DNA from 4 places in the Cobetia sp. cqz5-12 genome. Region 1 is predicted to be linked to each of the others. Evidence: predicted binding sites of a transcription regulator. Region 1 holds the regulator's gene; each other region holds the start of a gene.
The links. Region 1 encodes sigma-54, which starts transcription at its own class of promoters, with help from an activator protein. Its sites were predicted from a motif close to TGGCACNNNNNTTGCTNT; they were not measured.
Positions count from the first base shown of each region.

Region 1 (3,215 bases):
AAACCCTGATCGGACGCTCTGCAACAGGCTTGACGGCCACCGTCTGGTGATGTTTTCGCACCCTTGCCAGTGGCGTCAGATGTCGTGAGCGTCTGTACCGACAATGCCCAAGCTTTGCGCAAAGATCAACGCTGCGCTGCATCGTGGCTCAGTGCTTGTCTTCAACTCAGTGAGGGGTAACGGAGTGGACTTCAAGGGAGCGTCTGATGGGTGGTGCGTGAAAGACGCGCAAGAAGGCGCGTTTTCGTCGCCAATCCCTGCATGTACGTCGCCTTTCAGGCGCTTCGATTGCGTGGAGCAAGCAGCCTGTCGGAGAGGTCACCAAGTGTCATCCACGTGCAATAGGCGCAAAAGTGACTTTAAAAACATGCGATTGACGTAGAATGGCACTACCGGAGCGGCAGATTTTTGCCATCATCCTGTGCTCCGTCATTGGCCATGATGGGGCATTGACGAGCGGTTGACGGGGTGACAGGGCGCGCGACAGGCGCCTGATACCCGCGAAGTCATAAGCTGGCGAGCGGAAGATCCAGCACTTGAAGTTGGCGGCGGCTGCCACTGTAGAGGTGAGGGCATGGCAGCCGCAGGTGTCGCGTCAGGCCAGACGCTTGCGCTCGCTGGAGGACGGGATGCCCATCGCCTCGCGATACTTGGCCACGGTACGGCGTGCGACCTCGATGCCATCGCTGGCGAGCAGATCGACCAGTCGAGAGTCGGAGAGAGGTTTGCGGGCCGGCTCTTCCGCGATCAGCTTGCGGATACGGGCACGAATGGCGGTGCTTGAGTGGGCGTCGCCACTGCCACTGCCACCGACCTGGCTCGAGAAGAAGAACTTGAGCTCGAAGACGCCGCGCGGGGTGTGGATATACTTCTGGGTCGTGACCCGCGAGATGGTCGACTCGTGCATCTCGACCACTTCGGCGATGTTGGCCAGAATCAGCGGCTTCATGCCTTCCTCGCCTTGCTCGAGGAAGTCGATCTGGCGCGCCATGATCTCGCGGCCGACCTTGAGCAGGGTGTCATTGCGCGATGACAGGCTCTTCATCAGCCAGCGCGCTTCCTGCAGGTTGTCCTTGAGGAAGGTGTTGTCGGCGGACTTGTCGGCACGCTTGATCAGCGCGGCGTATTCCGGCTGGATGCGCAGCTTGGGCAGCGCTTCCGGGTTGAGCTCGACCTGCCAGCCGTGGCGGGTATGACGCACCAGCAGATCAGGGATCACGTAATCGCTGGCGGGCTCGCCCCAGGCGGATGCCGGACGCGGGTCGAGCGCGCGCACCAGGCGGATGACGTGATCCAGCTCGTCATCGTCAAGGCTCAGGCGGCGCTTTAGCAGCTTGCGGTCATCGTTGCCCAGTGCCTCGAGGAATTGACGTACCAGGCGTCGCGCCTGCGCCAGCAGCGGCAGGTCATCCGGCAACAGTGCCAGTTGCAGCAGCAGGCACTCGCGCAGATCACGGGCGAAGACGCCGGTCGGGTCGAACTGCTGCAGACGCAACAATACCTGCTCGAGCTCGGAGGCCTTGAGGCCGGGTAGACCCTGGCCGCGCAGGCCATCGACCAGCTCGTCGAGTGACAGGCTCAGATAGCCTGCTCCGTCGACGGCATCGATCAGGCTCTCCGCCATCTGGCGTTCACGACCATCGAGGTCGGTCATTGCCAGCTGCCAGCGCAGGTGGTCCTGCAGGCTCTCGACACTGGTATTGCGATCGAAGTCCGGCCCTTCTTCGCTCCCGCTGCCACTGCCGGAGCTGGTCAGGCTACCGGCGTGGTCCTGGTAGAGGTCCGACCAGTCACTGTCGAGGGGGTATTCCTCGGGAATCTCGCTCGAGGAGTCGGCAGTGGAGATCTCGCTCGAATCCTGTGTCTCGACGACATCCAGCGACTCGTAGTCCTCGTCGAGCTCCAACATGGGGTTGGACTCGAGGGCTTGCTGAATCTCCTGACGCAGGTCGAGCGTCGACAGCTGCAGCAGCTGGATCGCTTGCTGAAGCTGCGGCGTCATGGTCAGCGAGGTGCCGAGGCGGAGTTGCAGGGTGGGTTTCATGGAGTCAGTCAATTCACGGCAAAGGAACGTGCTTACTACGCTATACCGTGACTCGGGGCACTGACAAGTGGTTGCCGTGAATATTCAAGCAACTTGCATGCCATGTTTCCACCAAGGTGGTATGGACGTCATGCATGCGTCTGATGTCAGACATGAAAAAGCCGCTACGCGATAAAATCACGCAGCGGCTTTTGAAGCTTTCGCCTCCGGTGGGGCTCAGCGTATCTGCTGACCCTAGAGCTTGAACTCGTGGCCCAGGTAGACGTCGCGCACCTGCTGGTTGGCCAGGATGGAGTCTGCGTCACCGTGGGCGATGATCTGGCCATCGCCGACGATATAGGCGGTATCGCAGATATCGAGTGTCTCGCGCACGTTGTGGTCGGTGATCAGCACGCCGATGCCACGATCGCGCAGTTGGCGCACGATGCTCTTGATCTCGCCCACCGAGATGGGGTCGACGCCGGCAAAGGGCTCATCGAGCAGCACGAAGTCCGGCTCGGTGGCCAGTGCCCGGGCGATCTCGACCCGTCGACGCTCCCCGCCGGACAGGCTCATGCCGGCGCTGGCGCGGATGTGCGTGATGCTGAATTCCTCGAGCAACTCTTCAAGGCGTGCCTTGCGGCCATTGCGATCCAGGTCCTTGCGGGTCTCCAGAATCGCCATGATGTTGTCGGCCACCGACAGCTTGCGGAAGATCGATGCCTCCTGCGGCAGATAGCCGATGCCGGCGCGTGCACGCTGATGCATGGCGGCAGCGGAGAGGTCCTTGTCATCGATGGAGACGTTGCCGGCATCGGCGCGCACCAGCCCGACGATCATGTAGAACGAGGTCGTCTTGCCGGCGCCGTTGGGGCCCAGCAGGCCGACGATGTCGCCCTGGCGGATCTCCAGCGAGATGTCCTTGACCACCTTGCGGCCCTTGTAGGCCTTGGCCAGATGGCGAGCGCTCAGCGTACGCGGAGTAGCAGTCATGACTCAGTTTTCCTTGCTGGCATTGGCGCCACGCGGCGTCAGAGTCATGTGCACGCGACCGCCTTCGGTCTGCTGTGCCGTCTTGCTGTTGTTGGCGTTCACCTGGCGCTTGTCGAGGAAGTACTCCACGTAGCCGCCTTCGAAGGTGTCATCGCCTTTTTCGAGCCGCGCATTGCCGACCAGCTCCACGCGACGCTCC
Region 1 covers NZ_CP044522.1:804,494-807,708, forward strand. The annotation lists gene F8A90_RS03415 (RNA polymerase factor sigma-54) at 596-2,044, opposite strand; gene lptB (LPS export ABC transporter ATP-binding protein) at 2,279-3,016, opposite strand; gene lptA (lipopolysaccharide transport periplasmic protein LptA) at 3,020-3,215, opposite strand, start outside.

Region 2 (3,215 bases), 730 kb from region 1:
CCACAGACGGGCGAGGATCAGCGCGGCGATGACACCACCACAGGCAGCGGCATTGGTGTTGACGAAGACCTGAGCGACCGCGTTGGCCTCATCGATGTTGGACAGCACCAGCTCGGAGCCGCCGTTGAAGCCCAACCATCCCAGCCACAGGATGAAGGTACCCAGCGTGGCCAGCGGCAGGTTGGCGCCCGGGATGGCATTGATCTCGCCGTTCTTGCCGTACTTGCCCTTGCGAGCGCCCAGCAGCAGCACGCCTGCCAGAGCGGCGGATGCGCCGGCCATGTGCACGATGCCGGAGCCGGCGAAGTCGCTGAAGCCCGCTGCGCTCAGGAAGCCGCCGCCCCAGGTCCAGTAACCCTGCACAGGATAGATGACGCCGGTCATGACCACGGCGAAGGCCAGGAAGGCCCACAGCTTCATGCGCTCGGCGACCGCACCGGAGACGATGGACATGGCGGTAGCCACGAACACGACCTGGAAGAAGAAGTCGGAACGTGCGCTGTAGTAGATGTCGCCACCGGAAGCGATCGCTTCCTCAGCGGTATTCTCGGCACCGATCAGGAAGCCCAGGCTCGGCAGGAAGCCGCCTTCGGCGCTCGAGTACATGATGTGGTAACCGACGACCATGTACATGGTGCAGGCGATGGCGAACAGCGCCACGTTCTTGGTCAGGATCTCGGTGGTGTTCTTGGCGCGGACCAGACCGGCCTCGAGCATGGCAAAGCCGGCTGCCATCCATAGCACCAGGGCGCCACAGACCAGGAAGTAGAAGGTATCAAGTGCGTACTTGACCTCGATGATCTCGTTCATGCGGGGTTCTCCTTGTTATTGTGCGCGGGGCTCAGACAGCGTCGGCGCCGCGTTCACCGGTGCGGATACGGATGACATCGTCCAGCGGAGTGACGAACAGCTTGCCGTCGCCGATCTTGCCGCTGTTGGCCGCCTGGGTGATGGCGTCCAGTACCGATTCCACACTGCTGTCATCGACAGCCACTTCAATCTTGACCTTGGGAAGGAAGTCGACGACGTACTCGGCACCGCGATACAGCTCGGTGTGCCCCTTCTGACGTCCGAAGCCCTTCACTTCGGTGACGGTAATCCCCTGCACGCCGTTGTCGGCCAGTGCTTCTCGCACGTCGTCCAACTTGAAGGGTTTGATGATGGCGGTGATCAGTTTCATGTGCTGCCCCCGTTCGCTACCGGAATGATCATTCTTGTTAAGCATGGCCAGTCAGATGAGCTGGCGGCCTGTTCCTGACAAGTGCATCGCACGAGATGTGCCATGCGGCTGAAAATCCTTGTAACTCATCTGGTTATCGCAGGATGGCTGACAGTCTTTCGGCCTGTGCAAAGATGGCTGAATCCGAAGGTCACCTGGCATGCACCGTAATGGTGCTGTTTCTGCGCCTTTGGGTGTGGGGGCAAGTGCTAATGTGGTGCAGATGTGTGCCTGCCGATGAGGATTGTCTGGTGCAGGACGATGCGGGGCATGCACCCGTCTCCAGGGTTGCGTATCCTTGCAGCAGGACACGACGGCCCCATGTACAGGGGTGTCATCATTTTCTGACCGGCAGTCCGCACGACGCGGCTGCCGGCCCGCAACGGCTGAGGTGCAGCATGTTCAAGAATGACGTCATCGGGCGTATGGCCCAGCAGATCGGTGAGCGCCTGCAGGATGCCTCGCATGGCCCGGAAGAGTTGCAGAAGTCCGTGCAAGGGGTGATGCGCGGTGCCTTCGACCGCATGGAACTGGTTTCGCGTGAAGACTTCGACATCATGATGGATGTGCTGACGCGCACGCGCAGCCGCGTCGAGTCGCTGGAAAAGCAGGTCATCGCCCTTGAGGCACTGCTGGAGAAGCAGGGGCTGGTGGCGGGCAACGTGCCGGCAGCCGAGCCCGCCACGCCAGTGGATGATGAGGGGGAAGCCGCGGTAGCGAAGCGTGAAGCCGCCAGTCACGCCGCGGAGATCGAGCGCCAGCGCGACGCCTGACCCCCTCAGGTGACGGCTGAATCAAAACCGCCACGCCCTTTCGGGGCGTGGCGGTTTTTTGCGTCATGGGCGCCGCTGATTCCGGGAGCGGCCTCAGGCAGTCTGGGGTCGAGTGCCCAGCATCCAGCGTACCAGACCTACCACAGACGCGATGATCCAGAAGACCTCGATCACGAAGCTGGCGAGGTTGAAATTGATGCACAGGCTGATCAACAGCAGGATCGCCCCGCTCAGATTCATCAGGTTGTAGGTCAGGCTGCGGGCATCGAGTCTGCCTATCTGCAGCAGGAAGAAGGCGCCGACGACCAGAGTGGTGCCTAGCATGCCGATCACATCCGCCAGGGGTGCCAGCGGGGCAAGCATGTCTTGCATGGGTAGTGCTCCTGAAACAAGCCGAAGTCGTCCTGAATGGCTGGCCCTTTCCGTGGGTTGGACGATTCTCTGCCGCGCATCGGCGGCGTTCCGTGAGACAGCTTGGCGGTCGTCGCGGCCAGGCCGGGACAACCGATCAAATATACCGCAGTCCCGGTCTGGCGGCACTCTTGTGGCTCTCTCGAGGACGCTATCGCCCCTGTATGAGCACTTTCTTGGTGCAGGCAGGTAGCGAGTCGGCCCCACACCATGCCCGTGTGGCGTCTGCTGGCGCTGAAATGCGCCAAAACAGGCGCTTTTGCGTGGAAAGTACTGTCACAACCGCTACTTTTAATTCGCCATGAGCGTTTGTTGGCCATGTCAGCGAGCGATCCGCCTCGCCATCCCCGGGCGCGTCGCGGCGCGTGAAGCTGAAATGGCAGACGTAGTCACAGCTGCAGGGCGCCAGACGCTCTCAATCACCAGGCAGCAGTAGGCCGTCACCAAGCGCCAGGGCCTGAGACTCCAGACCCTGAGCATCAACGACTCGATGCTCGTGCAAATTCTTCGAGTGCAGTGCTTGCGCCTTATCTGATCCCTCCCCGTCAGGCGCCTCATGAGCTCTTCTGGCTCAATCTTGTCTCTGATATGGCTTTCATCGCTCGACTGAGTCGAGTGTCCAAGTACCCTGCCTGCGCTTATTGGGTTTAATTTCTGTTGGCTGGTGCTTGTGAGTTGAGGTCGGGCTGTGGGTTGCCTGGTCTGGCGTTGGCTCGCTTGTTCATCGTTGGTGTCGGTGCCTTGAATGCTGAAGTTTTGAGCGCTCAAAAAATGTCCACAATCGATGATTATGTAATGTTATCCACAGTCTG
Region 2 covers NZ_CP044522.1:75,019-78,233, forward strand. The annotation lists gene F8A90_RS00335 (ammonium transporter) at 1-810, opposite strand, end outside; gene F8A90_RS00340 (P-II family nitrogen regulator) at 842-1,180, opposite strand; gene F8A90_RS00345 (accessory factor UbiK family protein) at 1,618-1,992, shown strand; gene F8A90_RS00350 (CBU_0592 family membrane protein) at 2,086-2,364, opposite strand.
Region 2: a site for sigma-54 is predicted at 1,266-1,283, ahead of F8A90_RS00340 (P-II family nitrogen regulator). Genes of this name have one in related genera too.

Region 3 (3,215 bases), 1.9 Mb from region 1:
AGCTGGGGATGAAGGGCTTGTCGCGCGGATTGTCGAGGAAGGCGCTGCCGGCATCCATGATGTTGGAGGCGAACAGCTCCACCGCCGCTTCCTCGCTGTGGCGGTCCACCGTCAGGCCATTCATGACGGCGTCGTTGTAGTAGGTCTCGATCAGATCCAGCGCGATACGATAGTAAGTGGCCTTGATGGTGCGGAAGGTCTCGCCGTGCATCTCGACACCCAGCGTGGCCAGCTTGCGATACATGGCCTTGGCGATATCCAGACTCATGCGATTCAAGCCGCCCAGCGCATCTTCCTCGGACAGCGGCTGATGCTTGTGATCATAGGCATCGGCGATGTCCACCTGACACAGGCGCTTGGTGGAATAGTTGCGATGCACTTCGGACAGCACACCGATCTCCAGCCCCCAGTCGCTGGGGATGCGAATGTCCGCCAGCACGTCGGTGCGCATCGAGAACTCGCCGGACAGCGGATAACGATAGCTGTCGAGATAATCCAGATACGGCAGCGGGCCATAGACCTTCTTGAGCGCACGGATCAACGGCGTGACCATCAGGCGTGCCACGCGGCCATTGAGCTTGCCCTGGGCGATGCGCGAGTAATACCCCTTGCAGAATTCGTAGTTGAACTGCGGATGGGCGACCGGGTAGATCAGACGCGCCAGCAGGCCGCGATCATAGGTGACGATATCGCAGTCATGCAGTGCCACTGCCTCGGCAATGCCTGATGACTGCACGTAGCCGGAGCAGTACCAGACGTTGCGCCCCTTGCCGGCCTCCATCGGCGCCAGACCATGCTCGGTCAGCTCTTCATCCAGTGCACGCAGACGTGGCCCATCGTTCCACAGGATGCGGTGATGCTGCGGCAGATGTGAGAAGAACTCCTTGGCATGCTCGAACTGGTCGCGGTCGGCGCGGTCCAGCCCGATCACGATCTCGCTGAGATACGGCACCTGCGCCAGCTCCTCGACGATATGCTTGAGTGCGGGGCCTTCCAGTTCGGAATACAGCGACGGCAGAATCAGGCTCATCGGTCGCTTGCGGGAGAAGCGCATCAGGTCCGCTTCGAGATCTTCCACCGGACGATCGGTCAGGTTATGGAAGTTGGTGATGATGCCATTCTGGTAAAAATCGCTCATGTCAGCTCCTTGTCATGCCGAAGACACGCATCAGGCAGGCGTCAGGCGCCCAGACCTCTGGATGTCCATTCTTCCGGCTGGCCATTGGCCAGCCAGTGACGCAATCCCTCGACCCATCCCTGCGGTCCGGGGAGATTGGCGCGAAAACAGCGGCGTTCATCCGCCAGTATCGGATAATCGGCAAGCTCCCGATCACGCTGCGAGGTATCCCCGATGCCGGGAATCAGCACAGCGTTGTCGACGGCGGCCAGCAGTGGCAGGTCATTGGCGCCATCACCGAAGCCCAGCGTCCAGGGGCGCACCCGCTCACAGAGCCGGTAGCGGGCGATCAGATAGCGCGCTGCCACGCCCTTGTCGCTGTCCCCGGTCACATGATGAAAGCGCCCACCACGTGTCAGCTTGAGGCCATGGCTGGCCAGACGCGTGCGGAATTCCTCGAGGCGCTCCGGCGCGTCGTGCCACACCAGCGGTTCACTGGCATCACGCTCACCCGCCAGCGCCGCATCCGCCTCCCCCAACCCCGTCAGCTCGCTGATTCTTGCCACCGACATCGAGGCGAAGCCCTCGAAGGCAAATTCTCCGCTCAGCTTCTCAAGTACCGCGAGAATCCTGTCGCGGGGCATGGCCACCGCGATACGACACAGACCGTGCGCATCCGGGGCGCTGGCCTCCTCCAGTGGATAGGCACTCAGCCAGGAGGCCGGCAGCGCCACGACGCCGCCGTTCTCGGCGATCCACGGCTGACCCGCCAGCCCCAGTGAGTCCATCAGTGGCGTGAGTTCGGCCGCGGTCTTGGAAGTGTTGGGGACGATCCAGGCACCGCGCGCGCGCAGGCGGGTCAGCCAGCTGCGCGCCGGGTCCGGCGAGTAATCATGGTGATCCAGCAGCGAGCCATCCAGATCGGTCAGCAACAACAGCGGTGCTTGAGTCTCTGACATGTGAACTCTCCTCATGAAGTGCTGCAGCGTGTCGGGGGTCACCTCGACAGGATCTCGTGGCACCGGACAGGCATTGCAAGAGCATTGCAGGGAATGTGCCAAGATGGTGCAGAAGCCATGACAGCCTGCTCCTTCTCGCCATGACTGTGTTCATGCGTCCGATCATTTGCACCACGGGAGTGCATAAAGCTTGCATGGCATGATGCCTCGCCACACGACGGCGCAAATCTGTCGCCACCAACGACAACGCCCTCGCATCTGCGAGGGCGTCGAATCTGCGGCCATCAGCCAAGCCTGTTGAGACTAGACCAACCACAGTGACAGTTGCGGCCACAGCAGCAACATCGCCAGCACACACAGCTGGATGGCGATGAACGGCAGCAGCGAGACGAAGATATCCTTGAGGCTGATGCCTTCCGGTGCCACACCTTTCAGATAGAAGGCAGCAGGCCCGAAGGGTGGCGACAGGAAGGACACCTGCATGTTGACCGCGAACAGCACGCCGAACCATACCGGGTCGTAGCCGAGCTGGACGATGATCGGCACGAAGATCGGCAGAGTCAGCATCGCGATGCCGATCCAGTCAAGGAACAGCCCCAGCAGCAGCAGGATCGCCATCATCACCATGATGATCGCCAGCGGCGGGATATCCAGACCGAGAATCATGCTCGACACGAAGCGGTTGCCGCCCATCAGGTTGTAGACCCCGACCAGTGCCGCCGCGCCGATACCGATCCAGATGATCATGCCGCAGGTGTTCATGGTCTGGGACAGCGCACGCTGCATCAGGGTGATGGAGAACTCGCCGCGCAGCATCACCGCCACCAGCACGCCGAAGCTGCCCATCGCCGCGGCTTCGGTCACCGAGGCCACGCCACCGTAGATGGAGCCCAGCACCAGCCCCGCGATGACCGCCGGTACGCCGATGGCCTTGAGTAGCTCACGCTTGCTCTGGAAGCTGGCACGCCGCTCCTCCTCGGGCATCACCGGCCCCAGCGAAGGGTTGCGCAGACAGCGGATCAGCACGTAGATGATGTAGCTTGCCATCAGCACGATAGCCGGGGTGATCGCCGCCGTGAACAGATCGGCAATCGACTGGTTGGCGATCAGGCCATAGATGATCAGCACGATGGAGGGCG
Region 3 covers NZ_CP044522.1:3,125,195-3,128,409, forward strand. The annotation lists gene F8A90_RS13070 (glycosyl transferase) at 1-1,138, opposite strand, end outside; gene F8A90_RS13075 (HAD-IIB family hydrolase) at 1,180-2,076, opposite strand; gene F8A90_RS13080 (TRAP transporter large permease) at 2,380-3,215, opposite strand, start outside.
Region 3: a site for sigma-54 is predicted at 2,160-2,177, ahead of F8A90_RS13075 (HAD-IIB family hydrolase). Genes of this name have one in related genera too.

Region 4 (3,215 bases), 360 kb from region 1:
CTTATGCCGAGGCGGGCTGCTGCTCGCTCTGTTGCTTGCGGTCCGCGACGGCGGCGTCATAGGCACGGCTTTCCTCGGCTTCAGTGGCGGCGCTGAAGCGCACCAGCAGCGCGAACAGCGAGATCACGATCACGCCCATGCCCAGGTACATCAGGCCTTCCTGGTAGGTCAGTTCCTCACTGCGGAACAGGAAGCCCGCGGCGACCGCGCCTGCGTTGCCGCCCGCACCGACGATACCGGCGACCGCGCCGAGTGCCTTGCGATTGACGAAGGGCACGATACCGAAGGTGGCGCCTTCCGCCATCTGCACGAAGAGGCTGAAGACCAGCATGATGCCGATGGCCACCGCGAGGGTTTCCATCTGGGCGAAGCCGACCAGCGCGACGCCTTCACACAGCAGCGCGATGAACAGCCAGCGCACGCGGCCCTTGAGGCCGGACTGGCGGGCGAACAGGTCGGAGAAGACGCCGCCCAGGGTGCGGGCGAACAGGTTCATCAGGCCGAACAGGCCCGCGATGAGGCCGGCGGTGGCGAGATCGAGATCGAAATGATCGAAGAAGTAGATGGCGGCGACGTTATTGATGGTCAGCTCGACCCCGAAACAGGCGCCATAGACGAGGAACAGGGCCCAGACGCGGATGTCGCGTGCCGCCGCGCCGAAGGTGGCGCGCATGCTGTATTCCTTCTCGGCCTTGGGCAGCTCACCACGCTCACGCAGCTCGCTGAAGTTGCCATCCGGGGCATCCTGGGTGAAGAAGTAGTAGGCGATACCGGTGAGGAACAGCACGATGCCCGGCACGACCATCGCCAGACGCCAGCCCAGGGTCTGCTCGACGCCCAGCATCAGCAGGCCTGCCATCACCAGCGGCATCAGCATCTGGGTGGTGCCGCCGCCCAGGTTGCCCCAGCCCGCAGTGGTGGCGTTGGCGGTACCGACCACATTCGGACCGAACATCACGGAGGTGTGGTACTGGGTGATGACGAAGGAGGCGCCGATGGCACCGATGGCCAGGCGGGCCAGGAAGAAGGATTCGAAGCTGTCGGCAAAACCGATGCACATCACCGGCAGCGAGCCGAGGCACAAGAGCCAGGTGTAGGCCTTGCGTGGCCCGATGCGATCACACAGCACGCCGATGGCGAGACGCACGATCACCGTGATGGCGACCGAGGCGATGATGGTGTTGCCGATCTGGGTCTTGGTCAGGCCAAGGTCGTCACGCACCACGGCCATCAGCGGCGCGATGCCGAACCAGCCGAAGAAGCAGACGTGGAACGCGAACCACGACATGTGGAAGGCGCGCATTTGCGGGGTGTTGAAGCTGAACAGCCGGATGCGGCTGGCCTTGTTGCGGATATCCATGAGTGGGCTCCTGATTCAGCGTCGGTGCCGGGCACGAAGTCAGGTGTGCTCGGCGAGTGGTCGAACGGCTGTGAATGAACGACAGCAAGGGCGCCTCGTCTTTGAGGGGCCTGGTTCGACGCACTCGTACTCCGAAGAGCCTGGTCCACGTCATGGATAGCGATGGCAGCAGTCGGTGATGCCATGGTTGCCGGCAGCAGAGCGTCTGTGCGGCAAGTGACAGGAACAAAGCAAGTAGCGCGCCAGTTGCGGGGGTATGGTCGGGACAAGTCCCAGAAGATCAATGCCTTGGCGATGGCAGTGGCTTGGCCTGCGCCGGCGGTATCACGGGATGGCTGCCCACTCGATGCGCGCTGGCGGTGCGTCGGCAGGGCGCGAGGTACCAGTCTGGCGCACGCGAGTGGCGTTGGGAGCGCCGGGAAGGCGCGTGCCTCATTGCAGTGCAGCGGCGCTTTCGGCTTGACGGCTGCGAAGGCCCTTGGCCGCAAGGTTGCACCAGATTGCGGCACGAATCCTGCTTGGGTGTACCGCAAGACTCATGCCCGACTCAAGGAAACCTGACATGCCAGTGACCGTGCTGATCGTCGATGTCCGCAGTGAGCGCTCTGCCGCGCTGGAGCAGGCGCTATTGAGCGCCGGCTTCGAGGTGGCGCTGCGCGTCGACGAGCACGAGGACCTGCACGCGCTGGTCGAGCAGCATCAACCCGATGCGGTGATCATCGACGCCGACCTGCCCAGCCGCGACACCCTGGAGCATCTCGGCCAGCTGGGGCGACGCTATCCCAAGCCGATGATCATGCTGGCCAGTGAAGATGCCCCGGACCTCGTGCGTGAGGCGGCCGGCGCCGGCGTCTCGGCCTACGTGGTGGACCACGTCATGCCAGCGATGGTGCGCAGCATGGTCGAGGTCGCCATCACCAGCTTCGAGGCGCACCGTGCGCTCAAGGGGGAGCTCAACCGTACCCAGACCACATTGGTGCAGCGCCGCAGCGTCGATCGCGCCAAGGCCGTGGTGATGGAGACGCGCGGGCTCAGTGAAGATGCCGCCTACCAATACCTGCGCAAGACCGCCATGAACCGGCGCCTGGCCCTGCATGAGCTGGCCGATGAGCTGCTCAAGGCCGCGCGACGGCGTTGAGCCGGTCGCCGTACTGTCCTTCTCTCTCGATCGTTCAAGAGGTGTGCGTGATGCCCACAGATGTACCCCTGAATGGCCATCAGCTGACGCTGGGCCTGATGCCACTCAATGATGCCGCGCCCTTCGTGGTCGCTGAGCAGTTGGGGCTTTTCCGCGAGGAGGGGCTGGCGGTGACACTCAAGTGGCAACCTTCGTGGGCGGCGTTGCGCGATGACCTGCAGACCGGTGTGCTGCAGGGCGCGCAGATGCTGGCGCTGATGCCGCTGACCTCGACCCTGGGCCTGGATGGTCGCGCCACGCCGGTGATCAGTGCCATGACGCTCAATCTGGGCGGAAACTCCATCACGCTGTCACGCGCGCTGATGGCCACCCTCGGCGAGGATGGTCACGACCTCTCCAGCCCGTTGCAGGTCGCGAAGGCGCTGGCGGCGCATGTGCGCGAGCGCAAGCAGCGCGGTGAGCCGCTGCTCAAGCTGGCCAGCGTGCACCCGTTCTCCTCGCATCGCTATCTGTTGCGCTACTGGCTGGCAGCGGGCGGCATCAATCCGGACCGCGACGTCGAGATGCGCGCCGTGGCGCCGCCGCTGATGGCGGCACAGCTGGCCAGTGGCGCGCTGGATGGCTTCTGTGTCGGTGAGCCCTGGAACAGTCTGGCGGCGGCGCAGGGCATGGGGCAGGTGGTGGCAGGCAGTCACGATATCTGGCGCTTCGGGCAGG
Region 4 covers NZ_CP044522.1:442,985-446,199, forward strand. The annotation lists gene F8A90_RS02025 (NarK family nitrate/nitrite MFS transporter) at 2-1,360, opposite strand; gene F8A90_RS02030 (ANTAR domain-containing response regulator) at 1,923-2,498, shown strand; gene F8A90_RS02035 (CmpA/NrtA family ABC transporter substrate-binding protein) at 2,549-3,215, shown strand, end outside.
Region 4: a site for sigma-54 is predicted at 1,588-1,605, ahead of F8A90_RS02025 (NarK family nitrate/nitrite MFS transporter). Genes of this name have one in related genera too.